Regions from separate parts of the Exiguobacterium sp. s59 genome, predicted to be linked through region 2. Evidence: a T-box and tRNA genes for the amino acid it is inferred to sense, from the RefSeq annotation. Region 2 holds a T-box; the other holds one or more tRNA genes.
What was found. The T-box of region 2 lies ahead of KNO91_RS01075 (valine--tRNA ligase). A T-box ahead of a tRNA ligase gene usually reads a tRNA of that ligase, here a tRNA-Val.
Positions count from the first base shown of each region.

Region 1 (15,813 bases), on a different contig from region 2:
CTTGCTTCGGAATGACTTTCCCCATCCAACTCACCCTTTCTCTTTTTTCGAACTACAAAGGATGTTCCCGTGTTATTGGCGAACAAACCTAATATCGAAAGGAGCGAGTGACATGTTACCGTTCTTACTAACATTACGCCGGATTGTTCGTGGGATCTGGCGCGGTCTACGGGACCCTGAGTTCCAAGTCTTATTCAGCCTTGCCTTTCTCACCATCCTATCCGGAACACTTTTTTATGCTCAATTTGAGGCGATGCGATGGCTCGACGCGCTCTACTTCAGTGTCATCACATTAACGACCATCGGCTATGGCGATTTTGCCCCTCAGACCGATATCGGGAAAATTTTCACGATTGGCTATGTGATCACGGGCGTCGGCATTGTGGTCGGATTCGTTACTAAAGTGTTCGACCACCTTCAAAAGGCACGGCTAGATGAACTAGAAGCAAAACAAAAGACGCCACCCTCTGATTCATGAGGATGGCGTCAATCCGTTTAGGACACTTTTCGATTTTCAATCTCAAGTTGTTGATTGAATCGCTTCGTCTCTGCAATGACAACGCCCGACAAGAACAAGAGACCAATCAAGTTCGGGATGGCCATCAAACCGTTGAAGACGTCGGATAACGCCCATACTAAGTTCAAGTTGGTCGTCATGGCACCTAGTCCAGCGACAAGCACGAAGGCAATTCGATATGGCAGAATCGACTTTTGCCCAAACAAGTAATGGATGGAACGTTCTCCATAATACGACCAACCGAGAACGGTCGAATAGGCGAATAAAACAAGTCCGATCGTCACAATGTAACCACCCGCCGGACCGAGGAATAATTCAAATGTGGCCGAAGTCAATTCAACCCCTTCTAACCCGGTCCCGATTTGACCACCCATGACGAGTGTCAAACCGGTCACCGAACAGACGACAAGCGTGTCTAAGAAGACTTGCGTCATCGAGACGAGTGCTTGACGACCCGGCATATCCGTCTTCGCAGCAGCCGCTGCAATCGGAGCAGAACCGAGACCTGCCTCGTTCGAGAAGACACCACGCGCGACACCATATCGAATGGCCGCTCCGATGGCTCCCCCACCGATGGCTTCCGCACTGAACGTACTGCTAAAGATGAGTGCGAACGCATCTGGAATAAGCGTGTAATTCATGATCATGATCAAGAGACCGCTACCTAAGTAGAAGGCAATCATGACCGGGACGAAGTAGCTGACCACTTTCCCGATAGAACGTACGCCCCCAAGGATGACCGCGCCTGTAAAAATCATGATGAGAATTCCTGATATGTAGAGTGGTACATCGAATGTCGTTTTGAGCGCGAGCGCGACAGAGTTCGTCTGAACCCCGTTCCCAATCCCAAACGCCGCAATCGAGGCGAATGCAGCAAACGCCACCGCTAACCAACGTTGATTCAATCCTCGTTCTAGATAGTACATCGGTCCACCAGCCATTTGACCGCGCTCATCGGTCACCCGATATTTAACAGCCAGAACAGCTTCCGCATATTTCGTTGCCATCCCAAAGAATCCCGATACCCACATCCAGACGATGGCCCCCGGTCCTCCTAATACAACCGCTGTCGACACCCCGACGATATTCCCCGTACCGACGGTCGCCGCCAGAGCTGTCATGAGCGCCTGGAAGTGACTGATATCCCCTTTTGAGGATTGATCCTGATTTTTCGAAAATGCCAATTTCAATGCATACGGTAATTTGGTAATTTGAATACCACCTAGACGCACCGTTAAGTAAATGCCTGTCCCCACAAGCAAAATTAAAAGCGGTGGTCCCCATACGAAATTGGATGCCGTACTCACCCATTCACTAAATGATTGCCCCATACAAAGTATCCCCTTTCCCCGAAAATAGTGTACACCTCTATTTTTTCAGAATACTTAGAACAATGCAAAAGTATTGTGCTAAAACAACTCCGGATCTTTTCATCTGTATACAAACAGCGAGACGAACTTAATCGTCTCGCTGTGATTCAGGCTTCTCTCGTTGTAAGGGCGCTTTCCAATCAAATGTATCCGGGACGTAATCGAGCCCGCCCGGATGAAACGGTTGACAACGGATGAGCCGGCGAGCGGTTAAATAACTGCCTTTGACGGCTCCATGTTTCTCAATCGCTTCGATTCCGTAGTGTGAACAACTCGGATAAAACCGGCATGTCGGCGGCTTTAATGGTGAAATAAAACGTTGATAACCTTGAATCCCTTTTACTAATACACGTTTCACGCGATTTCGCCTCACTCTGTTGAATTAGTGCCATCATAGCGCGATTTGAAACGTTTGTCATGTTCACCGCTCCATATGTCAAATCGTTTTCCATCTCTTAACAAATGAGCAAGATGGGCGATATTCGACAGCAGGTTTGTTATGATAGTCAACATAACTATTGACCGAATCGAATAGAAGAGGTGACGAATGATGAAACAATTACTAATGGTCGGTGCAGGATCAATGAGTGAAGCGCTCGTTCGAGGGTGGATTGACTCAGGAATCGAACCGACACAAATTACCATGACGAACCGAAGTGACCGTGAGCGATTGCTCGCATTGCAAGATGAACTCGGCGTACACACCGTCGAAGAAGAAAACGTGAACGACTATGACATCGTCGTACTAGCGATGCAACCGGACGGCGTCATTCCATACGTGGAATCAAAAGAGTGGAAGACCCCACTACTTGTATCGGTTGCGGCACATATCGAACCGAGCCAATTAGAAGAAGCTTCAGGACTTCCTGCCGTATGCGCGATGCCAAACACGCCGGTCGCATATCGGAGCGGGATGACAGGCTTATGGTTCGGTCCTGAAACAGATGAAGCCGATCGCGCGAAAGCAACTGCCCTCTTTGAGCGTGTCGGTCGAACGGCCATCACGGATGCGAAGACGATGTCTGCCTTCATGGCAGCCGCGGGTTGTAGCCCAGCTTTCTTCTATGAGATCGTCGGGGCGATGACACCGGTCTTGACCGATGTCGGATACGACGAAGCGACGGCTCGTCAAATTGTGGCTCAGGCGATGAAAGGCTCTGCAGAGTTACTGTCACATGAAACACGTGAGACGAATGAACTCATTGCTGACGTCGCTGCTCCAGGTGGACCGACCGACCGTGGTGTCGGCGTACTTCGCAAACGTGATCTTGCCGACGTGATGGCTTCAGCTTTGCGTGAAAGTGCCAAAGAAGATCATGAAATCATGGAGAAACCATAAAAAATGGACGGAAGCCACGCTTCCGTCCATTTTTTATGTCATCATATGTAGAACCGACACAATGAGTGCCACTACTAAAATCCCTGGCAATAAGTTCGCCACACGAATTTTTGTGATTCCGACCAAATTCAAGCCAATCGCCACAATCATGACACCACCGGTAGCGGTCATCTCTAAAATAAAGCTATCCATGAGCGACTCTGGAATGAATTTCATGATTTGAATGGCGAGTAATGCGATTCCACCTTGATACAATAACACCGGAACGGCCGAGAACATGACCCCGATTCCGAGCGTCGAACTTAACACGAGGGCTGTAAATCCATCAATCAACCCTTTCGTATACAACACGTCATGATCGCCACGTAACCCACTATCGAGCGCACCAATGATGGCCATTGCACCAATCACGAAGATGAGCGTTGCTGTGACGAATCCTTCCGCTACACTCGATTGACTCCCGAGACGCCGCTCAAGTCGGTAGCCGATTTCATTCAATACTTCATCTAGCTTCCACCATTCCCCGAGCGCAGACCCGACGACAAGACTTCCGATGACAATCAAGAAGTTTTCACTCTTCATCCCCATTTGAATGCCAAGCAAGATGACCGCAAGTCCGATCGCTGCCGTCACCGTCTCTTTCATACGCTCTGGAATGCGGTGGAATAAGAGACCTAACAATGACCCGATGACGATTAGTCCGGCATTGACGAGGGTTCCTGTTAACACCATTTTGCATTCCCCGTTTCATTATGTATTGAGAGGAATATACCAATTGCTTTCGCGCCATGTCAATATACAAAAAAAGAGCCACTTCTCGCAAGAAGTGGCTTCGCGGAAACCCATGTTCCGGTGGGTTTCTCGAGGGTTTGGCACCCAAGTGATTCTGACTGGGCTCGAACCAGCGACCTCTACCCTGTCAAGGTAGCGCTCTCCCAGCTGAGCTACAGAATCAGGTCGTGTCCTCTCTTAAGGACACTATTAATATATCAAGAAACTATTAAGTTGGCAACAACTTTTTAAAAGTTTTTTGTACTTTTTTTAACGCGTCATTTGTTGGCGATCGATATGCCGGCAGAGGCGTTCCAAATCACCTGCATAAACAGATACGAGCATGTTCTGGTATAACGTGTCGCGGTCCCAATGAAGACCGTTCGCTTTCGCCACGCGCTGAGACGGAACGTTATCTGGATGAATGAGCGAAATGATTTCCTTTTCCCCTTCGGTAAAGGCATACTGCATCAACCGCGCAGCTGCTTCACGCCCGTAACCCATGTGCCAATGCTTTGGTGACAACCAATAGCCGACTTCTAACTCAAGTTTGCCATCTAAATCATGGAGCAGTGTACCGGCATGACCAATCGGTTCATCACTTTCGAACGTCATCAACTTCAATAGCCCCGTCTGGCGTCCTGTTTCATACCGTGCCAATTGACGTTCGAACCATTCGATTGTTTGTTCGTCTGTATACGGTCTCCCGTCCGGACTGATGAAGCGCATCACCCGAGGATCTTGGAGAAGCGACTTAACAAAATAGAAATCAGAGATTGTGTACGGTTCAAACCGCAAACGTTCGGATTGCAACTCAACAAGATGCATCGTTTTCCGCCCCTTTCTTCCATCTCATAATCTGAATTATTCAATTCCCGTTTTCAGCTTGTTTCAATCCTTTACGATACAACTTTTAATCCGATCACACTGCCAATAATCATCATCAAATAAAAAATGCGCCAACGACTTCTTGATTCATTTAAATAGAGCATACCTAGAATGACGCCACCTGCCGCGCCAATCCCGACCCAAATGGAATAAGCCAGACTTAACGGAATATCTTCAAGTGATTTCGATAACCAATAGAAACTAAGCGCGAACGACAAAATCGACAATACCGACCATTTTAGAATTTGATACCCTTTTGATTTTCCCATAAAGAAGACGGCCGTCATCTCAGCAATGCCTGCACCAATCAAAAATACCCAACTCATGCTTCTTCCCCTCCTGTCACTTGCTTCAATCCGATGATGCCGATGATCAACGTCGTCACAAGCAAGAGCTTCCAACCACTGAGCGCCTCATCAAAAAGAAGAGCACCGACAATCACCGTACCGACCGCTCCGATTCCCGTAAAGACGGCATAGCCGGTACCTGCTGGGAGAACCCGGAATGCTTTGGCTAACAAACCGAAACTGACAATCAACAGAACAATCGTCCATAGCGTCGGAACAAGCACCGTAAATCCTTCCGATAGCTTCATCGTCGTAGCCCATATGATTTCTAGCAATCCTGCGAACAAGAGAGAAATCCAAGCGACTCTTTCCTTATTCATTCCATCCCACCCCTTTCTTAAAGATTCGGAAGGCGGCTCGTTGTCGCATCTCCCTGTCATCTTCAAACGTAAACAAAGACAGCAAAGCGCCGTCTAAAAAACAATAGTATGCAGCATAAAGTTCATCGAGTGGCTGTGACGGTAAATCTCCACGCTCCATCGCGAGACGGAACTGTTCTTTTTCAAATCCTTTTAGCTCCGTCTCCACTTTCCCAATGACTTCTTCGATATAATCCCGAAATTCTGGAGGTGGTACGAGTAGCATTCGTTTCGTCAACATCCACGTCTCATGATCGCTAAAGAATGACGTGAGTGTACGCACAATCGAATCAATCCGTTCTAAAGGGGATCGATTTACGGTATCCTCGCACGTTTGTCGCCAAGCCTCTTCGTAACGATTCGCCATATCGGTCACGACTTGTTTAAACAATTGCTCTTTCCCATCGATATGGGCGTATAAAGAAGCTTTACGAATCCCTACATCTTCAGCTACTGCCGCGAGTGACAATCCTTCATATCCTTCACGGGCAAACCGCGTTCGCGCAGATTGCATAATCTTATCTTTTGTATTCACCAGTCTCACTCTCCTCCCGACCACTTTACCTAACGAACGGTAGGTAGTCAATGTTGGTGATTGTCATTTCTTTCTTGATTCTCCACAATACAAGATGAAAGAGGTGAAAAAAGATGATTGAACAATTGAACGTGTCCATCCCAACAGAGAAGATGCGTGGTCAAAAACGGATTGTCCGCGTGTTTCGGCCAGACTGGGTCGATACCGACACCCCACTGCCCGTCCTTTATATGCATGACGGGCAAAACGTATTCTCCGGAAGCACTGCTACATATGGAGAAGGCTGGGAGATTGACCGTTGCATCGATACACTCCGACTCCCCCTTATGGTCGTTGCCATTGCGAGCGCTCCGAACTGGTTGGACCGCTATGACGAGTATTCGTACGAGGAAGATGAGATGTTATATCGCCGTATCGGACCCGAACTTGCGAAAACACGACCGACACTTGGTGGCCAAGGTCGTATGTATACAGATTGGCTCATGAAAGAGTTAAAACCACGAATCGACAAGGAGTATGCGACAGACCCAGACGATGTCGGTGTCATGGGGAGTTCGATGGGAGGGGTCATCTCTTTATATATGATGGCGACCTACCCTTCCATCAAAAGAGTCGGCTCTCTCTCCACCGCCGCTTGGGCGAACCTCGATCCTTTAATCCAGGCGTTACAACAAGTGGACTTCACAGGGAAACTGTATATGGATATCGGGACGAATGAAGAGAGCGGACCAATCACATCGAAAGATTATTTGTTTACGAATGCCAAACTCGTCGAAGTGATTGCGCAAAAAGGCATTGCCTTCCGTTACGAAGTCGAGCCGGATGCAGTTCATAACGAGTTAGCTTGGCGCCGCCGTTTGCCCCACGTCCTTCGTTATTTATACGACGTCACATGAAAAAGAGCGAATTCCGGTTTCGGAATTCGCTCTTTTGTTCTTTTACTTAGATGACCCAGTTCCCGTCACGCATGATTGCTTCACGCGTGCCGTCTTCTCGTTCGCCATCGATATTCATTTCTGCTGACCCGATCATGAAGTCAACGTGTGTCATCGAGTCATTCGCACCGTTCGCCGCGAGTTCCTCTTGTGACATCGCAGGGCCACCTTCGAGACATGTCGAGTATGCACGACCTAATGCCAAGTGACACGATGCATTCTCATCAAATAACGTGTTATAGAAGAGAAGACCTGAGTTCGAGATTGGAGAATCATCTGGAACAAGTGCGACTTCACCGATACGGCGAGCCCCCTCATCCATGTTCAACAATTCATCCAGAGCCGCTTGTCCTTTTTTCGCTTCCGCTTTGACGACTTTCCCACCTTCAAACCAAAGCGTGAACTCGTCAATCAAGTTTCCGCTGTAGCTGAGCGGCTTCGTGCTCGACACGTGACCTTCCACAGAATCTTTATCTGCGAGCGTGAATACTTCTTCTGTCGGCATGTTGGCGATAAAGTCGATGCCATCGACGTTTGGACCGCCACCGCCAAGGAAGACGTGCTTCTTCGGAAGTCCGATTGTCAGTTCAGTGCCTGGTGCGCTGTAGTGCAACTTCGCATACTTTTTCTCAGTCAACAGCTTCGCACGGCTACGAAGTGATTGATCATGTGTATCCCACGCCGCGACCACATCTTCTTGGTCCATACGTGTAGCTGCGAAAATCGCTTGCCACAACGCGGCGACCGCATCTTCACGCCCCGGGAATACTTTTTCAGCCCACGCCTCTGACGCACCTGCGACGATTGACCAACTCACGTTGTCACTCATCACATATTGACGCCACTTCGCTAGCGCTTGTCCGGCTGCACGGTTCGCATCCGAGATGCGCGACGATTCAACACCGTTCAAGGCATCCGGATCATCACTGACGATTGACAAGAAAGCTGTTTTTTCTTCAGCCAATTGCTCAAAACGAGCTTTCAACCAATCCGGAAATTCTTTGAATGAGTCTGCTGGTGCATCAAAATATCGAATTTTCGATGTCTCCTCATCGCTCCAATTGACAAACACCTGCTTCGCACCAGCCGCATACGCAGCTTTCACCACATGACGGACAAGTGGTGCCTGGCTAATATCGGCACGTACTTCTAGCTGTTGCCCCGGTTGAATATTGACACCCTTTTTCACAGCTAGCTCTGCATAGCGTGCGAAATCTGCCTCTGTCGGCATAGAAATCATAGACATATGTATCGTTCCTCCTTTTCAGTTATCTTTATTTTCTTAAATTTCAGGAAAAGTTGCAACCGATGCGCAAAAACGGGCATATTAGTAGATGAAGAATGAAGGAGGAATTTACTATGGCAGATTGGAAATCAACGTACACACACTTTTTAAAACAAGCGAAAGAAGACATTCATGATCGAGAACAACTCGGTGACTTACTCGTCCAAGGTGAGCGCGCGCTCGCAAAAGTAACCGTGGACGTGGCATCAAATGAAATCAGCAACATCGAACGCGAAGAAGAACTGACACTCTACTTCCAGATGAAACAAATGTTGAATATGTTGCGTGCCCTGTATAACGATCAATTTGAAATGCAACCTGACAAACAAGAAGAGCTCGTTGCAGCCATTCTGTACTTCGTTTCACCGTTCGATGCGATTCCAGATGACGTGCCGCTCGGACTTTTTGATGACGCTCAAGTCATCGACTACGTGCATGAACAATTAGCGAGTGACATCGACCGATTCCATAACGAATTGTGACTTGAAATGATACACGAGTAGCAGTACGCTAGCAGAAGACTTACCAAAAGGAGGCGTAAGGCCTAGCCATTATCTATGTATGCTAAATCTCGAAAACGGGTTGCCCTTGAAACGGTACTGTTCATCATTGCCGGGACAATCCTTCAGTCTGTCTTTGTCAGTTTACTGCTCAAACCGAATGAGATTGGTTCCGGGGGAATCGTCGGAATCACGTTGATTACGAACGAGCTATTCGGAACGCCAATTGGGATGACGCAACTCGTGCTCAATATCCCACTCTTTATATTGGGGTTGAAATATTTAGGGAGACGTTTTATTTTGATGACAGGAATCGTCGTCGTGCTCTCTTCCATTTTGATTGATAGTTTACCGGTTCTCATTCCACCGACTCCACTTGATGATCCGCTCGTCGCTTCGGTATTCAGCGGAATCGTCTCGGGGCTCGGACTCGCACTTCTCCTGTTCGCAGGCGCTTCTACCGGGGGACTCGATATTTTAGGAAAAGTCATCTATATGAATAATCGAAATTTATCACTACCGAAAATCTTTTTAACACAAGATATCATTGTTTATGTATTAGTCTTCATCGTCTTCGACATTAAAGCTGTTATGTATGCACTTGTATTAAGTTTTGTCCGTTCACGAACGTTACTCACGATTCACAAGTTCTTCTCAGCTCAAAAACAATGTTTTATCATTTGTCAAAAAGCGGATGAAATCAACTTGGTCATTAAACAGAATTTAAAACGTGGGGTCACGATTATGGATGCGACAGGCGGATACTCGAACGACTCGAAAAAAATGCTATACGTCGTCGTCCAAAATAATGAAATTCCACGCCTTCGTCAAATCGTTTCTGAAATTGATTCTGAGGCATTTGTCACCGTGTCAGAAATTGATTCCATCGTCGGGAACTTCAAAGAGCACTCGTATACACTATAATTTCAACATATTCGACAACAATCTCGTATTGTTGTCGATTTTTTGTGTAATCTTCGGTCACCTGTTCCGATAATAAATAAGAGACCCATATATATAAAGAAGGAGGTGCATGAGTTGTCTGTTTACTCGTTGCGCCAATACGTTCCGGCGATTCTCATCGGAACTTTTTCTACCGGACTTTTATTTTTATTTTTGACCCCTCATGATCTGCGAAACATCACGTTACTCATCTATCACCTCGTCATTTCAGGAGCTGCAATCCTACTGAGCGGAGTGGCGATTTTTAAACATAAAGGGATGCGACGGTTTATCCACGTTTTGATCAGTGCGGGAAATGTATGCTTCGCCCTGTATTTACTGATGCATTACGATTCGACAGGTGCCAATACACAATCGCTGTTGTTCCTGCAAAATTTCTTTTACTTAATCATGGCTTTAATTGTCATCACCCAATCGATTGAGATTCGAACGTTGAAACTACGCACGTTCGACCTGTTTGCTTTATTTAGTTTCATTGCAATCGGTGCACTACATATTTGGTTCTACGCCACACAAGATGTATCACTCGTGTCTCAGTTGAGTGGTTTTGAAGAACAAATGCTACTGATTAGTCTCTACATGATGCTTTCATTCTTATACTTGAATCGGGTCGTCTCGGCCGGTCAACAATTCCGAATTCTTGTACTCGTCGGAATTTTAGCCTTCACGATTGCCTCGATCGCGAACACGCTCTTCGTGTTTTCGGGCATCACACATGAACTGATCCATCTCATTCAAGTGAGTAGTATTCTCATGATTTCAATCAGTTATTGGGTCGACGATGTTTCCGAAGACGCCCTCGCCTATGATTCCATTTTGGATTACGTTTTGTATAGCGTGGTCGTGATGCTATTCTTGCTCGCTTCAGATCGTCTTCTTGGTACGTCTGTATTCGACTCGATGATTGCGAATGCCGTACTTCTATTGCTCATTCGCCAGTTTGTCGTTTCAAAACAGAACGCGCTCATCAGTCATCGCCTCCATACGGTCAACACAGATTTAGAAGTCGCCGTATCGACGAAAGCACACGAACTTGAAATTCGTGAGCAGCAATATCGTTCACTCTTCGCCTACCACTCAGAACCAATCTTTTTATTCGACTTACATGGCGAAGTATTATCGGTCAACGAGGCCGGCAGTTCGATTCTCGGATTGACAACCGACAAGTTACTCGGATCAAATATCCTCGATATCATCGAATCAAAAGACCGTGCACCGTATACAATCATTCTTCAAGAATTAACGAACGGTCGACCGAGAACAATCGATGTGCGCATCATGACCGAAGAAGGCGAGACACGTGTCTGGCAACTCGTCAACGTCCCAATGATTATCGATGGAGAAGTCGAAGGGATCTACGCCATCGCGAAAGACATCACGCAGATGATTGAACAACAAGAACAAATCTTGTATCAGGCAAAATTCGATAGTTTGACAGGACTTCACAACCGCTATGCGCTACAAGAACAAATCGAACGATTGATTGAGGAAGGTCGCACGTTCACGCTCATGTTCTCTGACTTGGACGGGTTTAAAGAAATCAACGACCAGTTCGGTCACCACATGGGAGACGAGCTTTTGCAACATATCGGAAAGCGCCTACGGACCGCACTCCTTCCAAACGAGTATGCCGGACGTCTAGGTGGTGATGAATTCATCGTCGTCGCTGAACATGGTGACGATGAAATGCTGACAGAACGCTTGCGACGTCTCGTCTATCGCCCGCCTTATTACATGGCCGGAACGCTCGTTGAAGTGCATGCCTCGATTGGAATCGTCCGTTTCCCGGAGCATGGAAAAAAATTAAAACACTTGCTCTCGAATGCCGACTTGGCGATGTATCGCGCGAAAGATAATGGTCGGGACGAGACCGTCATGTTCGAACCGGAGTTACGGGAAGACAAGGAAGAACGAAAAGTGTTGATGGAAGGGCTCGATACCGCACTTGAAAAAGGAGAAATCTCACTTTTCCTTCAACCTCAAGTCGATGCGTCTACGAAGGCAGTCATCGGAGCAGAGGCCCTCATGCGTTGGCAACATAACGGGACGTTCATCCCGCCAAGTCAATTCATTCCGATTGCTGAAGAAACTGGTCATATTCATGATTTAGGTCGTTGGATGATTCATGAGACGTTCCAGTTGCTTCATGTGTTTGAGCAAGGAGACATTCATTTACCGAAGCTCTCGGTCAACTTGTCCGTTCGTCAGTTATTCGATGAACATTTAATCGATTACTTGAATACGTTGTTCGAACGATTCCCGATCGATCCGTCACGACTCAATTTTGAATTGACCGAAACGGTCGCTGCCCATCATTCAGACCGTGTTTTGAATCGGATCTTAGAATTAAAATCACTCGGCATCAAACTCTCGATTGACGACTTTGGGACAGGATATAGTTCACTCGCTTATCTCGTCCGCTATCCAATCGACGAACTGAAAATTCCTCGTGAATTCACGATGCAACTCGAAGAGAACCGTGAATATCAAATGGTCACGACGACCATCGTCGCGATGGCAAGACAACTTGGCATGGCGCTCGTCGCTGAAGGTGTGGAAACCGAATACCAAGAGACGTTCCTCCGTAAAATCGGATGTGACTCCATGCAAGGGTATCGTTATGCAAAACCGATGCCACTTGATGAGTTCATCATTTATTACATGAAACACACAACGCCCTGGACCGAATGATGTTTCGGTCCAAGGCGTTTTTTTATTTCATCTCATATACTTTGACTTCTCCTGGTTTCAGGTCGATGTGAAGATTCCATTGTTCATCGAACGAGTGCTCCGCATACGGCCACGAATTCGGTGAATACACCATCTCTGCGAAACGACTCGCGTTCCAATTTCGACGACGTACCCCATCGAGAGAAATGACTCCTCGCAACGGTTCCCACATATTCGTATTCGCTACAACGAGCAACGTATCGTTCGTCTCCGGACGTAACCAGGCGAATCCGATAAACGGTGCGAACGGTTCATTTAAGATGAGTGGTTCAAAATGGTTCGGGTCGACGAGTACATCGAGCCAACGACGACGAATTTCCGCCACTTGATGCATCACTTCAATCATTTCATCTCGCTCCGGGTGGTCCCAATGGAACTGATACGCATCAAAAAATGCGAGTTTTCCGAAGTATGGGTCTGTCGGGAAGAGTTGGTACGCTTCTTCCGGACGGCAATCGAGCCCGGTATTCATCGGCTGTGTCTCGTATAGTTCGAGTCCAGAGTTTGTCATCGGGACGCCATTTGGCATAAAGCCGTTCAAGACTGTCAACAACCGACTTGCTTGTCGTCCGCCTTCTCGCGTAGCTAGGCGACGCGTATCTGCTGTTTCGCCTGCCGCAAATACCGGAAGTGGTAAAAAGCGAGAGTCGTATAAAAATTGATGCGTCTCATGTGTTTGGAATCGAGGTTCTTTATAAAACCCGTATCCGATGATCATGTTATAACCGGCATCTTTCGCCGCCCAAGCTCCTGCTTCAATCAATTCTTCCGCGATGAAGCTGAAGTTCGAATCAAGGGAGCGTGGTTTCGCTAAAATTCGCTGTGCCAAATCGACAGGAAGAGCATGCCCCATATCGATACGGGCCCCATCGATGCCATATTCACGTTGATAATGTGGAATGATATCGGCGAGCATTTCCCAGAGCGGCTCATTGATGATATTTCCTCGGAATTGATTGGACTTGATTGAATCAAACAGAATATAAGGCGCGATGTTCGCATCGTTCACGTAAGGTGCCGCCGCAAGTGGATGGTCTAAAAAGAGACGGAAATAAGTCACGTCCGACCAAGGCGGTTGTGGATCGTTGATACAGTCCGAAAAGGCAGGAGCTGTCGTCAATCCAAACTCTCGTTCAATCGTTGCCAATACGTTCTCTTCTGGATGTTCAATCAAGTAAGCACGTACTCGCTCCCATTTTTCAGCATCCAGCAAGTTCGGAGCCATCGAGAATCTCCGTAAGTGTTGCCATACATCTTCCGAGTTGTACACCATTGGCAAGAAAGCAAATTCAGGCTTCACATTCTCTCCAATACCCGGCACAGATGGTGGATGGTAATAATCGACTTCGGCTAACGGAATCCAATAGAACCACTCTGGATTTTCAAGGATGAGTCGATTGTCTCGCGCACACGTCCGAGGGATGACATCGATGACGACACGAATCCCTACCATGTGACAAGCTTCCACAAATGCTGAAAATTCTTCTTCGACAGTCATCGCATCACCGGTTAACGTTTCCTTTAATTCTTCATCAATGGCGAAGAAATCTTGAACGGCATAAGGAGATCCGAATTCACCTTTCTTATTTTTATGACTATGTTGCGAAATTGGTAATAGGAATAATGTATCAATTCCCATATAAAGAAGATGTGGAATGAGTGCAAGCGTTTTCACAAATGTGCCCGTGTCTTTCATTCCAAATGAGTTCTCCATCTCCACATAACCTGATCCGTCATGATCCCAGGAAGTAGATGTACGAACCTGCATCGAATAGACAGAGGCACGCTTAATCCAATCGCCACCTGTCTGTAAATGACCATCGGCACTGGCGATGGAAGTACGATATTCTCGATTTTCCACTGCATATGGAAGAATGGCTTTTTCAATCGTTTCGATTAAAAAATCGTACGGATTCACACGCTCGACCCCGTCACGAATCGGTTCGGAAGAAAAACGCATGCGATTCCATAAACTTGGAATCTCGTAGGTAAGGTGTGTGCGTTGATCTTGTAACACCTGGTATAACTTGTGTAACGATGAATTCTCTGACATATTGACTCCCCTTATGCATCTAATGGTCTTCTGGTGGATAAAGTTCTTACACTAATTGATTATACATTTACCCGTTTTTTCCTTTTTCAAAAAAATATTTTCTGTCGATTTTTCTGAAATCATGTACGATGGAATAGAAAGGAGGGTCACGATGTCACAACGAAAGTGGATTCTACTATGGATCAGTCTATCCATTCTGTCCATCTCGATTATTGGTATTTTTATTTTTCAATTGAAAGAGACGAATGAACGTCTAGCAACCATACAAGATGAACAATTCGGCTCTTACGAGGCAATTGAGGATATCATGTATTATAATGTCGAACGAGCAAACGCTATCCGTGGTTTACTAGCCTATGAAGATCGACACTTTTTAGAGATGTACTATAGCATGTCTCGGCAGGCCAAGGCGCTCAAACAATCGGTCATCGATGACCCCGACACACCGAGTTCCGTTATCGATTTACTCGAGAGAGATGCCATATGGGAAAAAGAAGCCGATCGCGTACTCGTCATCTATGAAGAAGGGGATCTCATCCAAGCAACTGCGGTGGCTGAGACGATGACACAGCAACGTCAAACCATTTTAGAAGATTTACGATCGCTCAAGCAGATGCAATATAAAGATATCCAGAAAGAGCTGATTGCAGCAGAAAATCAAGTTTCTTTCTTAACTCAAGTACTGTTTACCATCACGTTTTTATTGATTGCGATCATCGTCATCCTGACTTTTTTGTTGGCACGTATCAAACCCCAACAGGAAACGATCGAATAGGAAAAAGGAGTGTCTCAGATTATGCTGAAACACTCCTTTTTCATCATGAATTCATTCGTAGTAACCTTGTCGCATTCGCAATGGCAAGTAATGCCACACCGACGTCAGCGAAGACAGCTTCCCACATCGTGGCGATCCCGAATAACCCTAAAACCAAGACAAGCGCCTTCGTCCCAAACGCAAAGAAGATATTTTGCCAGACGACACGTTTCGTCTGTTGTCCGAGCTTGATTGCTCGGACAACATCGTTCGGGTCATCATGCATCAACACCACATCCGCTGCCGTGACCGCCGTATCGCTTCCGACTCCGCCCATGACAAGACCGACATCAGCCCTCGCTAACGCTGCCGCATCATTCATCCCATCTCCGACAAATGCAACTTTACGGGAAGCGGTCATCTGTTCAATCGCTTCTACTTTTTCGTGCGGAAGCAATTCGCCTCGC
Region 1 covers NZ_JACSKG010000006.1:130,236-146,048, forward strand. Annotated here, with positions in the region: gene KNO91_RS12800 (cytochrome P450) at 1-25, opposite strand, end outside; gene KNO91_RS12805 (potassium channel family protein) at 113-478, shown strand; gene KNO91_RS12810 (alanine/glycine:cation symporter family protein) at 496-1,848, opposite strand; gene yidD (membrane protein insertion efficiency factor YidD) at 1,976-2,245, opposite strand; gene KNO91_RS12820 (pyrroline-5-carboxylate reductase family protein) at 2,438-3,226, shown strand; gene KNO91_RS12825 (DUF554 domain-containing protein) at 3,260-3,958, opposite strand; tRNA gene KNO91_RS12830 (tRNA-Val) at 4,108-4,180, opposite strand; gene KNO91_RS12835 (GNAT family N-acetyltransferase) at 4,268-4,825, opposite strand; gene KNO91_RS12840 (DMT family transporter) at 4,897-5,211, opposite strand; gene KNO91_RS12845 (DMT family transporter) at 5,208-5,552, opposite strand; gene KNO91_RS12850 (TetR/AcrR family transcriptional regulator) at 5,545-6,126, opposite strand; gene KNO91_RS12855 (alpha/beta hydrolase) at 6,240-7,022, shown strand; gene KNO91_RS12860 (aminopeptidase) at 7,069-8,307, opposite strand; gene KNO91_RS12865 (YkvA family protein) at 8,421-8,828, shown strand; gene KNO91_RS12870 (YitT family protein) at 8,904-9,770, shown strand; gene KNO91_RS12875 (putative bifunctional diguanylate cyclase/phosphodiesterase) at 9,885-12,500, shown strand; gene KNO91_RS12880 (alpha-amylase family protein) at 12,523-14,592, opposite strand; gene KNO91_RS12885 (hypothetical protein) at 14,744-15,367, shown strand; gene KNO91_RS12890 (heavy metal translocating P-type ATPase) at 15,411-15,813, opposite strand, start outside.
Region 1: it encodes a tRNA-Val, which carries the amino acid that the T-box ahead of KNO91_RS01075 (valine--tRNA ligase) is inferred to sense. The anticodon was not compared.

Region 2 (15,813 bases):
ACGAAGTCGTGCGCCGCTACACACGTGAGGCGGGTGTCCGGAACTTAGAACGTGTCATCGGTTCGCTCTGCCGAAAAGCAGCGAAACAAATCGCAATCGGTGAGAAGAAACGGGTCACGATTTCGAAAAAAGCCATCATCACGTATCTCGGAAAACCGAAGTATCGCTACGGAAAAGGGGAGACCGAAGACTCGATCGGTGCAGTGACGGGCCTCGCCTACACGGCATTCGGTGGAGACACGCTCACGATTGAAGTGGCGCTCGCCCCAGGGAAAGGCAAACTTCAGTTGACGGGTAAACTTGGTGATGTGATGCAGGAGTCGGCACAGACGGCGTACAGCTATGTCCGTGCGAATGCGGAACGGTTTGGAATTGACCCGACGTTCTATGAGCGACAAGATATCCATATTCACGTTCCGGAAGGGGCCGTCCCGAAAGATGGACCATCGGCCGGAATTACGATTGCGACCGCACTCATTTCCGCGTTGACCGGCAAGAAAGTCCATCGCGATGTCGGAATGACAGGCGAGATTACGCTCCGTGGACGCGTCTTGCCGATTGGTGGATTGAAAGAAAAAGCGCTCGCTGCTCATCGGGCCGGGTTGACGACCATCGTCATTCCGAAAGATAATGAGCGAGACATCGATGACATTCAAGAGACGGTGCGTGAGAAATTGACGTTCGTTCCCGTTACGACACTCGATGAAGTACTAGATGTAGCATTTGGAGGAAATTAAATGAAGATCAACAAAGCAGAATTCGTGACGAGTGCCGTCGCGCCAGACCATTATCCGGTCCATGAGTTGCCGGAAGTGGCACTTGCCGGACGGTCGAACGTCGGGAAATCGTCGTTCATCAATAAGATTTGCCAACGGAAGGCGCTCGCACGGACGTCTTCAAAACCAGGAAAGACTCAGACCCTCAACTTCTTCAACATCAATGATGAAATCATGTTCGTTGACGTTCCAGGATACGGTTATGCGAAAGTATCGAAGACGGAACGTGAGAAGTGGGGCGTCATGATGGAGCAATATTTGACGAGCCAAGAGGCGCTTCGCGGCGTCGTACTACTCGTCGATATCCGTCATGAACCGACGGGTGACGATGTGACGATGTATAACTTCTTGAAGCATTATGACATTCCTGTCATCGTGGTAGCGACGAAGCTCGATAAGATCAAGAAGAGCCAGCGTCAAAAGCACGAGGCAGCAGTGAAACGCAAGCTTCAGTTCGATCCGTCAGATCGTTTCGTCGCCTTCTCAGCCGAGACGGCGGAAGGAAAAGACGACGCATGGAAAGCAATTTATGCACTCATCACTGAGGGCGAATGAAGAATGGGCGAAGGGATTCCTTCGCCTTTTTGTTTTTCTCATCCCGCAAGCGGGTAATTATCGTATAATCATAGTTAGTACATAGTCATAATCGTAAACGAGGTGGAGAAATGCAACGTATGTTTGAAAGTAAATGGTACCGCGCCCTCTTCTGGACGCTGACCATCTTTTTAGTCATTTGGGTCGGAACACAGATTTCATTCGTGTTTGAACCGGTTCAAGTCATTTTGGCACTCGTCACGGTCCCACTCATTGTGGCCGGGCTGTTCTTTTATTTCTTGGTCGGGATTGTCGACTTTTTAGAAAAACGGTTGAAAGGGAAACGTCCCCTTGCCGTCGCGATTACATTGATTGGTCTTGTTCTGATCTTTACGATCGTCTTCAGTATTCTCGGTCCGGTCCTTGCTGAGCAGGTCACGTCGCTCATCAATGCGATGCCGAGTATCGCGAAAGAACTGCAACAACAGGCGTTCGCTGTCCGTGATACATTGATGCAAAATGAGTTCTTGTCACGCTTCATGGCACAAAATGATGAGATGTTCCGAAACTTGACGACGAACATCACGTCGTATTTGGGCGATTTGTTCGGAAACATCGCATCGTCATTCGGTCAAGTCGTCGGATTCGTGACGTCAGCGGTCATCACGATCGTCGTCATCCCGTTCATGCTTTTGTACATGTTGCTCGACGGGAAGCGTCTCCCGGACGCCATCGTCAAATTGCTCCCATCGAGCTATGAGAAAGAGACGCGTCACATCTTGCATGACATGCACGAGACGGTACGCAGCTACGTCAACGCACAGTTGCTCGTCGCGTTCTTCGTCGGGATCACGTCGCTCATCGGTCTTTGGATCGTCGGAGTGGATTACGCCATCTTGCTCGCGCTCTTCATGATGGTGACAAACATCATCCCATATGTCGGACCGTTCTTAGGGGCCGTCCCGGCTGTCATCGTGGCGTTCATTCAAGATCCGATCAAAGTCGTTTGGGTCATCGTCGTCATCATCATCGTTCAGCAGATCGAGTCGAACGTCATCTCACCGCTCATTCAAGGAAAATCGTTGAAAGTCCACCCGCTCACGATTATCATCGTCTTGCTCGTGGCTGGGAACTTGGCTGGGATTATCGGGATGCTCATCGCCGTACCGTTCTATGCGGTCGCCAAAACGGTTGTCCAGAATATCGTTCGCATCTATAAACTAAGGGAACGCAAACAATATTTAGACAAAGAAGAGACGGAAAGCTCCATTATCACGGACCCGAACTCGACAAATTCATAAAGAAGAGGGTAGGAATGGGGTTTCTCCATTTCTACTTCTTTTTGTCACAAAAAGTTCTTATTTTATTTCAGGAAAATCAAACAGAAGATTATAGTTACCAGATAAGAACTGTTATAATGTACGGTAGAGATTGAAAAAAAGAAGAGACAACCGTCGGTGGATTTTAGATGAGGGGAAGAGATACATGCATATTGTCGTCGTTGGACTAAATAACAAGACAGCCCCTGTCGCGATTCGGGAGCAGTTCTCGTTTGGGGAGCAAGAAATCGTGGATGCGATGATTGCACTTCGCGAAGAGAAGAGCATTTTCGAGTCGGTTATTTTGTCTACGTGTAACCGGACGGAGCTGTACGTCGTGACAGATCAACTCCATACTGGACGTTATTACACGAAACGTTTCTTGGCGAACTGGTTCAACTTAGAGATGGAGCAGTTCACACCATACTTGTCGATTCGAGAAGGGGAAGAGGCGATTCGCCACTTGTTCCGTGTCACATCGGGCCTCGACTCGATGATCATCGGGGAAACACAAATTTTAGGTCAAGTGAAGACGAGTTTCTTCCGTGCCCAAGAGCATGGAACGACAGGAACGGTCTTCAACAAATTATTTAAAGAAGCGGTCACACTCGCCAAGCGCGCCCATACGGACACGCAAATTGGGGAAATGTCTGTATCGGTCAGTGCGGCTGCCGTGACGCTCGCACAAGAGATGTACCAACAGCTCGAAGATAAACAAGTCGTCGTTGTCGGAGCCGGAGAGACGGGCGAATTGACAACACTCAACTTGTTCGAGGCAGGAGCCAAGCAAATCGCTGTCTTTAACCGGACGGAGAGCAAGGCGAAGGCCGTTGCGGATAAGTTCAAAGGTCGTGCCCATTCGATTCGTGAAATCGCATGCGGTTTATTAGATGCTGATATTTTAATCAGTTCGACCGGAGCGAAAGACGCCGTCATCGGATATGACGATGTGGCAGCGGCTCAACTATTGCGCCGTGAACGTCCACTCCTTCTCATTGACATCGCTGTGCCGCGAGATATCGATCCAGCGGTCGCGACACTTCCGGGTGTTCACTTATTCGATGTCGATGATTTGAATGGAATCGTCAACAAGAATCTCGAGGCTCGTCTCGTTGAGGCTGAGAAGATTGAGATGAAAATCGATGAAGCGATTCAAGAGTTCCAAACATGGCTCGTCACACTTGGTGTCGTGCCGATCATGAATGAGTTACGTGCGCGTGCCCTTGATATTCAAGAAGACACGATGACGAGTTTAGAGCGTAAGCTCGACCACTTGTCGGCGCGCGACAAGAAAGTCATCGGGAAGCATATGAAGTCGATCATCAACCAAATGCTTCGTGACCCAATCGACTATATTAAGGACGCAGCGGCTCAGCCAGACGCAAACGTTCGGATTGCCCAGTTTGTCGAGACGTTCGGACTCGATGTCGAGTTACCAGAACAGCCGGTAGACGAAGTGGAAGAAACGGATGCTACTTCTGCCAAAGCACCACTTCGCGCATTGATGCGCTAACAAGATTAAAAAGGCGACGTCTGTCGCCTTTTTCTATGAAGGAGAGACTCAACATGCGAAAAATTATCGTCGGCTCACGCCGTTCCCAACTCGCCATGACTCAAACGAAATGGGTCATCGAGCAATTGAAACAAGCCGGAGCACAAAACGAGTTCGAGATTAAAGAAATCGTGACGAAAGGCGACCAAATCGTTGACGTGCAATTGTCAAAAGTCGGTGGGAAAGGTCTATTCGTCAAAGAGATTCAACAACAGATGCTCGACGGGGATATTGACTTCGCCGTACACAGCATGAAAGACGTTCCGGCTGAACTCCCGGAAGAGCTCTATATCAGCTGTATGCCGAAACGTGTCGACGCACGTGACGTCCTCATCTGTGAGAACGGCTACACGTTCGAGACACTTCCGAAAGGTTCGATCGTCGGTACGAGCTCACTCCGTCGCGGGGCACAAATTTTAGCGGCACGTCCTGACCTTGAGATTCAATGGATTCGTGGAAACATCGACACGCGTCTGAAGAAGTTGGACTCAGAGAACTACAACGCCATCTTGCTCGCGAAAGCCGGGCTCGAACGCATGGGTTGGACAGACCGCGTCGACTTCGAAGCGCTTGACCCAGATGTCATGATTCCCGCTGTCGGACAGGGTGTACTCGCCATCGAGAGCCGTAAAGACGATGCGGAAGTGACAGCCGTGCTTCAGTTGTTGCATGATGACGTGACGGCGAAAGCCGCGACGGCGGAACGGACCTTCTTAAAAGCGATCGAAGGAAGCTGTCACGTACCGGTCGGCGGTTATGCGACGGTCGAAGGTGACGAAGTGACGCTCACGGGCCTCATCGCGTCAGTAGACGGGAAAGAAGTGCTTCGTGTGACGAAAACGTCAACGGACGGCGTCGCACTCGGCCAAGACGTCGCAGAAGATTTGCTCGGACGTGGCGGGCGTGAAATCCTCGCCTCGGTCAATGAGTGACGTCTGGTACACGGGAACGAAACGAATGACCGCTTCGCAACGGGCAATGCTCGAGGCGAGCGGTCTTTCCGTTCATCATGTCCCGCTCATTCAGACGAGAGAGACGCACGCACCGCCGCCCGTGGAACGATTCGACTGGCTCGTCGTCACGAGTCAAAACGCGGTACCCGCGCTTCGGAATCTGGCGCGTGACGTCAAAGTCGCTGCTGTCGGAGAGAAGACGAAACGGGCGCTTGAAGCGGAAGGGTTTACCGTCTCGCTCATGCCGGAGACGTATACGGGCGAGGCGCTCTTTCAACAGTTGCGTAACGTCGTGTCGCCTGACGAGACCGTCTTGTTCGCGCGTGGTAATTTGGCGAATACGTCGCACATGACGATGCTCTCTCACGTGGAGGACTGGGTCGTCTACGAGACGATTTCGGTGCCATTGACACCGGCGCAAAAGCAACAACTCGAGACCGTGAAGGCACTGCTCGTCTTGAGCCCGTCGGCCGTCGAGGCGCTCATACCACACTTGTCCCGCTTCAAAGGGACGTGGTATGCCATCGGCGAAGTGACCGAACGTGCCATCCGACAAGTGTCGTCATTACCGGTACGAGTGCCAGAATGTTATACTATGGATGCATTAATACAGTGTGTAGGGGAGGATTTTTCATGAACCAGTTTGACCGTCACCGTCGTCTTCGCTCATCGAAGTCGATGCGTGCCCTCGTACGTGAAAATCATGTTCGGAAAGAAGATTTGATTTACCCGCTCTTCATCATTGAAGGGACAAACATTAAACGTGAAGTCAGCTCGATGCCGGGCGTCTTTAATTATTCGCTTGACCGACTCGAAGAAGAGATCAAAGAAATTGTCGACCTCGGTCTTCAATCTGTCCTCTTGTTCGGTGTACCGGAACATAAAGACCCAGAAGGCAGTGAAGCGTATCATGACCACGGCATCGTCCAAGAAGCAATCCGTAAAGTGAAAGAGTGGGCGCCACAGCTCACGGTCATCGCCGATACGTGCCTTTGTGAATACACATCGACTGGTCACTGTGGCCTTGTGAAGGACGGGGACGTCGATAACGACGCGTCGCTTCCACTTCACGTTCAGACGGCGATCACGCAAGCACAAGCGGGTGCCGATATCATCGCACCGAGCTCGATGATGGACGGATTCGTCGCAGCCATCCGTGAAGGTCTCGACCAAAACGGATTCAGCCATATCCCAATCATGAGCTACGGGGTCAAATATGCGTCTGCTTATTACGGACCGTTCCGTGACGCAGCCCAATCGGCTCCAGGTGAAGGCGACCGTAAAGGTTATCAGATGGATCCTGCGAACCGTCGCGAGGCGTTCCGCGAGTCACAATCGGACGTGGAGCAAGGTGCCGACTTCATGATCGTCAAACCGGCTCTCGCATTCATGGACATCATCCGTGACATGCGCGACTCACTCGATATGCCGATCGTGGCGTATAACGTGAGCGGAGAGTACGCGATGATTAAAGCTGCGTCACTCAATGACTGGGTCGACGAAGAACGCATCGTCATGGAGACGATGGTCGGATTCAAACGTGCCGGTGCCGATCTCATCGTCACGTATTTCGCAAAAGACGTCTGTCGCTATTTGGAAGGAGACTACGCATGACATACAACCAAACGCGCTCACAAGAAGCGTTCGAACAAGCCCGCCCGCTCATGCCAGGCGGTGTCAACAGTCCGGTCCGTGCCTATAAATCGGTCGGCATGACGCCAATTTTCGCAGAACGTGGTGAAGGTTCACGCGTCTACGACATCGACGGCAACGAGTATATCGATTACGTCCTCTCATGGGGACCGCTCATCCTCGGTCACCGTGACCCTGTCGTCACGAAGGCGATTCAAGAACAAGCTGAAAAAGGTTGGACGTTCGGGACGCCGACCGAGCTTGAGACGAAGATGGCAGAACTCGTCATCGACCGCGTCCCATCGATCGAGATGGTTCGCATGGTCAACTCGGGTACGGAAGCGACGATGGCGGCACTTCGCCTCGCACGAGGCTATACAGGGAAGACGAAGATCTTGAAGTTCGAAGGATGTTATCACGGACACGGGGACTCGCTTCTCATCAAAGCAGGATCTGGTGTCGCGACACTTGGTCTCCCAGACTCACCAGGTGTACCGAAAGAGCTCGCGAGCCATACACTCACGGTGCCTTACAATGACTTGGACGCGGTCCGTGTCGCGTTTGAGAAATACGGCGACGATCTCGCCGGCGTTATCGTCGAACCAGCAGCAGGAAACATGGGCTTCGTGCCACCACAACCAGGGTTCCTCGAAGGACTTCGTGAGATCACGGAACAAAACGGTGCGCTCCTTATCTTTGATGAGGTCATGACGGGCTTCCGTGTCGGATATAACTGTGCCCAAGGATACTTCGGTGTCACACCGGACCTCACATGTCTCGGTAAGGTCATCGGCGGCGGACTTCCGGTCGGTGCTTACGGAGGGAAACGCGAAATCATGGAACAGATTGCGCCGCAAGGTCCGATCTATCAAGCAGGGACGCTCTCGGGTAACCCGCTCGCGATGATTGCCGGTTACACGACGCTCTCGCAACTGAAGCCTGAGCATTACGCGGAGTTTGAGCGTAAAGCAGACCGTCTCGCGGAAGGATTCACGCAGGCCGGTGAGACATACAACATCCCGCACGACACGAACCGTGCCGGCTCGATGTTCGGTTTCTTCTTCACGAACGAGAAAGTGACGAACTTCGAGAAAGCGAAATCAGCGAACCTCGAGATGTTCCGTTCGTACTATCAGAAGATGGCTGCGCGCGGCGTATTCTTGCCACCGTCACAGTTCGAAGGATTGTTCCTCTCGACGGCTCATACGGATGAGGATATCGAGAAGACGATCGCAGCGGTCGAAGCGACTTTTAAAGAGCTTCAAGAAGAGTTTTCGCTCTAATCTTGACTGCTGACGTTTCTGTCGCTACAATTATCTAACAGATACGATGAATGGCTTTGATGAGGAGTAGTACGCATCATTCATTCCTTTTAGAGACGCGACCGCTTGGTGAAAGGTTGCGAGGGATGGACGCGGAAGTCGCCTCGGAGCTGACTTTCTGAATGGAGTAGGAAAGTTCGGTCCATCGACCGTTATTCGATTTTGAGTGCGCCACTTTGTTGGCGAACTAAGGTGGTACCGCGGAAGATCACGGCTTCTTTCGTCCTTAGCGTATAGGACGAGAGAAGCCGTTTTTGTGTTCATTAACATATAGAGGAGGCGCCACACATGGCCCATGAGACAAATGAAATTACCATGCCGACGAAGTACGACCCAAGTGCGACGGAGTCAAAATGGTACGACTACTGGTTAGAAAACGATGTATTTAAAGCAGATGAGGACGATTCGAAACAACCGTACACGATCGTCATCCCACCACCGAACGTTACGGGGAAACTTCACCTCGGTCACGCTTGGGACACGACGCTCCAAGATTTATTGACACGCCTCAAGCGCATGCAAGGATATGACGTACTCTGGCTCCCAGGGATGGACCATGCCGGCATCGCGACACAAGCGAAAGTCGAACAAAAGCTCCGTGAAGAAGGCATCATGCGCTACGACCTCGGACGTGAGAAGTTCCTCGAGAAGACGTGGGAGTGGAAAGACGAGTACGCGAAGACGATCCGCGACCAATGGTCAAAACTCGGTCTTGGCCTCGACTACTCACGTGAGCGTTTCACACTCGACGAAGGGCTCTCAAAAGCCGTTCAAGAAGTATTCGTTCGTTTATATGAAAAAGGCTTGATCTACCGCGGCGAATACATCGTCAACTGGGACCCGGCACAAAAGACGGCCGTTTCGGATATCGAGGTTATTTACCAAGAAGTCGAGGGTGCGTTCTATCACATGAAATACCCACTCGCTGACGGCTCAGGTCACATCGAGATCGCTACGACACGTCCAGAGACGATGCTCGGCGATACAGCGGTTGCCGTGAACCCGAAAGACGAGCGTTACGCGCACCTCATCGGCAAGACGATCATGCTTCCGGTCATGAACCGCGAGATTCCGATCGTTGCGGACGACTACGTCGACATGGAGTTCGGTACAGGTTGCGTGAAGATCACGCCAGCACACGACCCGAACGACTTTGAAATCGGGAACCGTCACGAGCTTCCACGCATCCTCGTCATGGACGAAGGCGGGAAGATGAACGAGAACGCTGGCAAGTACGAAGGGCTCGACCGCTTCGAATGCCGGAAGCAACTCGTCAAAGACCTAGAGGCAGACGGCACACTTGTGAAGATTGAGCCGCACACGCACTCGGTCGGTCACTCAGAACGTTCAGGCGCGGTCATCGAGCCATATCTTTCGAAACAATGGTTCGTTGACATGGAGCCACTCTCAAAAGCGGCACTTGAAGCACAAGGAAACGCCGACACGAAAGTCAACTTCGTCCCAGAACGCTTCGAAGGCACATACCTTCGTTGGATGGAGAACATCCGCGACTGGTGTATCAGCCGTCAACTTTGGTGGGGCCACCGTATCCCGGCTTGGTACCATAACGAGACAGGAGAAGTATATGTAGGGAAAGAGGCGCCAGCGGACAGTGAGAACTGGACACAAGACGAAGACGTTCTCGACACATGGTTCTCGTCAGCACTCTGGCCGTTCTCAACGATGGGCTGGCCGGATACGGACGCACCAGACTTCAACCGTTACTTCCCAACGAGCGCACTCGTCACGGGATACGACATCATCTTCTTCTGGGTATCACGTATGATTTTCCAATCACTCGAGTTCACAGGGAAGCAACCGTTCAACGATGTTCTCATCCACGGTCTCATCCGTGACTCGGAAGGACGCAAGATGTCGAAATCTCTCGGTAACGGCGTTGACCCGATGGAAGTCATCGACCAGTACGGAGCGGATTCCCTCCGTTGGTTCCTCCTCACGGGGTCGACACCAGGGAACGACCTTCGTTTCTATTGGGAGAAGATCGAGTCGACATGGAACTTCTCGAACAAGATTTGGAACGCAAGCCGTTTCGCACTCATGAACATGGACGGACTCAAAGTCGAAGACATCGACCTCACGGGCGAGAAGACGCTTGCGGACAAGTGGATCTTGACACGCTTGAACGACACAATTGATCAAGTGACACGCCTCGTCGACAAGTACGAGTTCGGTGAAGCAGGTCGTTACCTGTACAACTTCATCTGGGAAGAGTTCTGTAACTGGTACATCGAGATGGCGAAACTCACGCTCTACGGTGAGGACGAAGCAGCGAAGCACACGACACGTTCGGTCCTCGCACATACGCTCGATTCGATCATGCGTCTCATGCATCCGTTCATGCCGTTCCTCACAGAAGAAATCTGGCAACACTTGCCGCACGAAGGCGATTCAATCGTTCGTGCAAGCTACCCGACGCGTCGTGACGACCTTCACTTCGCAGATTCGGTTCCAGCGTTTGAAGCTGTGATGAACGTCATCCGCTCGGTTCGTAACATCCGTGCCGAAGTGAATGCACCGATGTCAAAACCGATCCAGCTCTTCATCTCGACGAGCGACGATGCGACACAAGGTTACTTGAGCGCGAACGAAATGACAATCGGCAAGTTCACGAACGCGACAGAGCTTGAAATCGGACGTGGTCTCACGGCTCCGGACAAGTCGATGTCAGCGATCATGACGGGTGCTGAGCTCTTCATCCCGCTCGCAGACCTCATCAACTTCGAAGAAGAAATCGCACGTCTTGAAAAAGAAGTGGCGAAGTATGAGAAAGAAGTCGAGCGCGTGCAGAAGAAACTCGGAAACCAAGGCTTCATCGCCAAGGCACCGGCTCACGTCATCGACGAAGAAAAAGCAAAAGAAAAAGATTACCTCGACAAGCGTGACGCGGTCCGCGCCCGTTTGGAAGAGTTGCGTAAGTAATGATGATGAACCCCTTCTTTAGAGATTCTTTCTCTAGAGAAGGGGTTTTGTTTTTGATTCTTGAATAGGTAGACTAGTGAAATAATGGAAAGGGGGAATCATCATGTTCAATCAACAAGAAACGATTGTTCGAATTCGAACTGCTGAACATCGGGATATAGCTGTACTGGCAGAATTAATGGGGGAGTTAGGATATCCGACTACAGAAGAACAGATGGCAACACGTTTTATGAACATCCTAAAAGATTCAAATTATCACACATTTGTAGCCGTGGATGGTCAAGAGATTGTGGGGATGATTGGATGCTTTAGAGGACTGTCATACGAAAAAGATGAGCCCTACTTACGAATCATTGCTCTAGTTGTGAAGTCATTCCGTCGAAAAAACGGGGTTGGAGCTACATTAGTGAATCACGTTCAAGAGTGGGCATATCAACACGATATTAAGAAAATAGCTGTCAATACAGGAAACCGACGAGTGGAATCTCATGAGTTCTACAAAAAGATGGGGTTTGAGGGCACGGGAACAGGTTACTATAAATCCCTTCTATGAAAATGAATAAAGGTCTTTGATGAAGCGTTCTACGCAATCTGGAAGCTATTATAAAGTTCCCTTCGATGGAGATCGATTCTCTGAAGAAGGTTTTTTTGTGTTCTGGTAGAATTTGGAGAGGTAGAGATGGAAAAGGGGATATGAGATGAAGCGAATCGCGTTATTATGTGTTCTTACATTGGGACTAGCGGGGTGTATGACTCTAAAAGAGACGAAGTCTGTGGAGACGATTGATGTGGAAAAAGTAGAGAAAGTAGAAGTGATTGATGAATCGCAATTTCCCGACGTAGCAGTGACAGGGACGATGATTGCCGAAGTACCACCAGGCACAGAACGGGTCTCGGAAGCGGTCTTGTCACAAATCACCCTACAATATGAAGATGGCTCGACAGGACAGTTGTCGAAGGATCACATTTTAACGGAGACGATGGTCGGGGGAATCGGATTAGTTGCGATGACCGTCCCTGACCGTGAAAACCCGTTTGGCGTATTCATTCATGATGGTAAGAAGGGATGGGCGCAACGCGGGATGCAACGCTTCGGGATACCGGAGACGTCCAGTGCGTCTACTCATGGATTAGATCTTCCAGTCAAAGAGATGGAAGTGATCAGCTCTGACTATTCAGGTAACGATTGGCCCGTGACGCTTTGGACGTTATACGATGAAACACGCCTCATCAGTATCATTGCGACGGACGATTTCACTGAAATCGAAGGGGAGGTGTCGGATCAGCCAAAACCATATGTGATGGAGCAATCATATGGGAACGGCTTATATTACTTATCACAAGGTAAATTGATTATCGTAACGGGAAATATCTCGGAAGCGGAGTTGTTGAAGCTGGTCGATTCTTTACCCGAACCTTCATCAGGATCGTTTCCTTTCCGCGAATCGGAATAATGCGAACACCCGAGCGTCAAGTGCGACGTTCGGGTCTTGTTTGTACGAGCCACCAGACGATGACTCCAATCCCCAATAGCATCGGGAGTTGAGTATACAGTGGGGTGGTGAAACCGATTCGAAATAGATGGATGATATACGTGGAATATAGAGCCACACCAATAACCAAAAGAGCGATATAGATGCGTTTCATGCTTCTTCCTCCTCACTCCAAAATGGCAAGCGACCCGTTGTGATGTAGTACGAAGACGTGAAGAGTGCACCGATTGCCAAACCGGTCAAATGTGGCTGAATCGGTTGGCCGACTAAAGTTAAATAAAGACTATAAACTACATAAGATGCTGAAGCGGTGATGAGGATCATGAGCGGAATGAGCCATTTCATTTTGTATCACTCCATTCCGACTCATTCAGATGTTTCATGTACTGGACGAACGACACGCTCAAGAAAAAGACGGGCATCGCCCAAACGATATTGCTTAAGTATGGGGCTTGCCAAAGTTCGAGTGCGAGTAAACAAGCAAACCCTAACGAGACGAGCGAGGTGAGTAAGCGCATGTATGGATACCTCCATTTTGTGATACCTTATCTTACGTTCGAAGATTGGAATATGTTTCAAAAAAACCATCCCGCGAATGCGAAATGGTTCATGTGCCACAAAACGTTTGATACGGATACGTCCGCGGTGGACCTGCCGACACGTACTCAGCCGGTTGGTCGTCGTTATAAGGGTCACGCAAAATCTCGAGTAGCGCCTCGGTCGGGCCGAAGTCGCCTCGTTCTGCTGCTTGGATGGCTTTTTCGACATGATGATTACGTGGAATAACGGACGGGTTATATTGACGCATGATTCGACCTACGTCCTCATTCGGAAGACCTTGCTCGCTCAGGCGTTTCTGCCAAGCGTCGAGCCATGCCTTCCCATCATCTCGAGTAGCGAATGGAAGCGACTCGATTTCACCGAGCGTCAACGCGCGGAACGTATTCGTGTAATCGGCCTCCGTCTCCATCATCAAGCGGAGCAATTCATCCGCGATCGCATCGTCACCGTCTTTTCGGACGTAGAGCCCGATCTTATGTGCAAGACCGGTAAAGTATGCCTCTTTATACAGTTCGGTATAGCGGGTGAGTTGCTTGTTCGCCACATCGACTGCCTCTTCTTTCGTCTCACCAAGAAGCGGCAGCAATGTCTCCGCAAGTCGGGCGAGATTCCAAGACCCGATGTACGGTTGATTTCCGTAGGCATAGCGTCCTTCCCGGTCAATCGAGCTGAAGACGGTCTCCGGGTGATACGTATCCATGAACGCGCAAGGTCCGTAATCGAGACCCTCTCCGCTGATGAACATATTGTCCGTATTCATCACCCCATGAATGAACCCGACGAGTTGCCAGTTGGCGATGAGTCTCGCCTGTCTTTCGACGACGCGTCCGAGGAACTGTTCGTAGCGATCGGGTGCATCGATTAGGTCTGGGTCATGTCGTTTGATCGCATATTCCGTGAGTGCGATGACGTCATCGATGGAACCAGCGCCAGCCGCAAATTGGAACGTTCCGACACGCAGGTGACTCGAGGCGACCCGGGTCAGGATGGCTCCGTGCTTTGGACCTTGTCGCATGATCGCTTCTCCCGTCTGAACGACGGCGAGTGCCCGGTTCGTCGGGATGCCGAGCGCGTGCATCGCCTCGCTGATGATAAACTCTCGTACCATCGGACCGAGTGCGGCCCGACCGTCGCCCCCTCTAGAGTATTCCGTCGGTCCAGAACCTTTCAGCTGGACATCGACACGTTTCCCGTTCGGAGTCACGTGTTCCCCGAGCATGAGGGCACGACCGTCCCCGAGCATCGTCAAATTACCGAATTGATGTCCGGCGTATGCTTGAGAGAACGATGTCTCCGTTTGACGATTGCCGGCAAGTAAATCGGTATCTTGTTTGAGTCTTTGCGCATCAAGCCCGAGTGTAGCGGCTAATGTATCGTTAAACAAGACGAGTGTCGGATTGTCGACCGGATGGATGGGACCACGGTCGTAAAAGATGTCACGTAATTCGAGGTACGTCGCCTCGAAGTTCCAGTCAGTTGTCATGGCGCATGCCTCCTTCTTCGCTTCGAGTATAGCACAGACTGTTTTCCATAACGGCTGTCGTGAATTTTGATAAGATGAAATAGAAGTGTAAACAGTAGGAGAGTGGAAGATGAAGACGAGACAAGATGTATTCGATTGGTTGAGTGGGCAGCTTCGCTTCGGGATCAAGCCAGGTCTTGAGCGGATGAGTTGGATGATTGAGCAGTTAAGGTTAGAAGAACGTCCATCTATTCATGTAGCGGGCACGAACGGAAAAGGGTCGACCGTTGCGTTTTTAAGGGCGATGGCGATGGAGAATGGTTTATCCGTCGGGACGTTCACGTCTCCTTATATTATTCAGTTCGAGGAACGGATCATGTTGAACGGAGAACCGATTCACGAAGATGCGCTTGTCGACGTTGCGCACCGAGTCAAAGCGTGTGCGGACAAGGCGCCCGAGACATTGACGGAATTCGAGCTATTGACGATGATGGCATGGTGCTATTTTGATGACACACGTCCTGATGTGATCATTTGGGAAGTCGGTCTCGGGGGACGACTGGACTCGACGAACGTGTTGGCACATCCGCTCGCGACGGTGGTGACATCGATCGGACATGACCATCAAGGGATTCTTGGCGATACGCTGGAAGAGATTGCGCTTGAAAAATTCGGCATCATGAAACGTGACGTGCCGATGTTCCATAGTATCAGTGAGGAGAATTTGGTCGAGCTGTTGCTACAAAAAGGAGACGACATGGGTGCTTCCATTCATGACGTACGAACGCTTGTGACAGAGATCGAGGACGGTGCTGAGACAGTCGTGACGTATGAGGGAATGCCACATGTCGTACTCGGGTTGACGGGTCATCATCAAGCTTATAACGGGGCATGTGCCGTCGCGGTAGCTCGTCATCTCGGTTGGAAGGAAGAGGCGATTCGGTCGGGTCTTGAGCGGGCGCAACATCCGGGGCGATATGAACTCGTCTCCAAACGACCACGGGTGATTTTGGACGGGGCGCATAATCCGGAAGGCATCGAGGCATTAGTTCTGCAAGCCAAACACGAGACAGACGTGACGGTGCTGACAGCCATTTTAGAAGACAAAGACCGCGATACGATGATTGATGCGCTTCAAAGGATTGGCGACGTATATGAGACGACGTTCGACTTTCCACGTGCGAGAACGAAAGAACGATTAATAGAAGATGGAGCGCGCTTTGTCGAATGGCGAGAGTGGCTCAACGATTGGATGGGAGCACCGACGAG
Region 2 covers NZ_JACSKG010000001.1:195,629-211,441, forward strand. Annotated here, with positions in the region: gene lon (endopeptidase La) at 1-737, shown strand, start outside; gene yihA (ribosome biogenesis GTP-binding protein YihA/YsxC) at 738-1,331, shown strand; gene KNO91_RS01045 (AI-2E family transporter) at 1,442-2,611, shown strand; gene hemA (glutamyl-tRNA reductase) at 2,796-4,142, shown strand; gene hemC (hydroxymethylbilane synthase) at 4,196-5,113, shown strand; gene KNO91_RS01060 (uroporphyrinogen-III synthase) at 5,106-5,771, shown strand; gene hemB (porphobilinogen synthase) at 5,768-6,748, shown strand; gene hemL (glutamate-1-semialdehyde 2,1-aminomutase) at 6,745-8,049, shown strand; T-box leader at 8,097-8,319, shown strand; gene KNO91_RS01075 (valine--tRNA ligase) at 8,377-11,028, shown strand; gene KNO91_RS01080 (GNAT family N-acetyltransferase) at 11,132-11,581, shown strand; gene KNO91_RS01085 (hypothetical protein) at 11,727-12,482, shown strand; gene KNO91_RS01090 (hypothetical protein) at 12,499-12,675, opposite strand; gene KNO91_RS01095 (hypothetical protein) at 12,672-12,866, opposite strand; gene KNO91_RS01100 (hypothetical protein) at 12,863-13,039, opposite strand; gene KNO91_RS01105 (protein adenylyltransferase SelO) at 13,129-14,565, opposite strand; gene KNO91_RS01110 (bifunctional folylpolyglutamate synthase/dihydrofolate synthase) at 14,675-15,813, shown strand, end outside.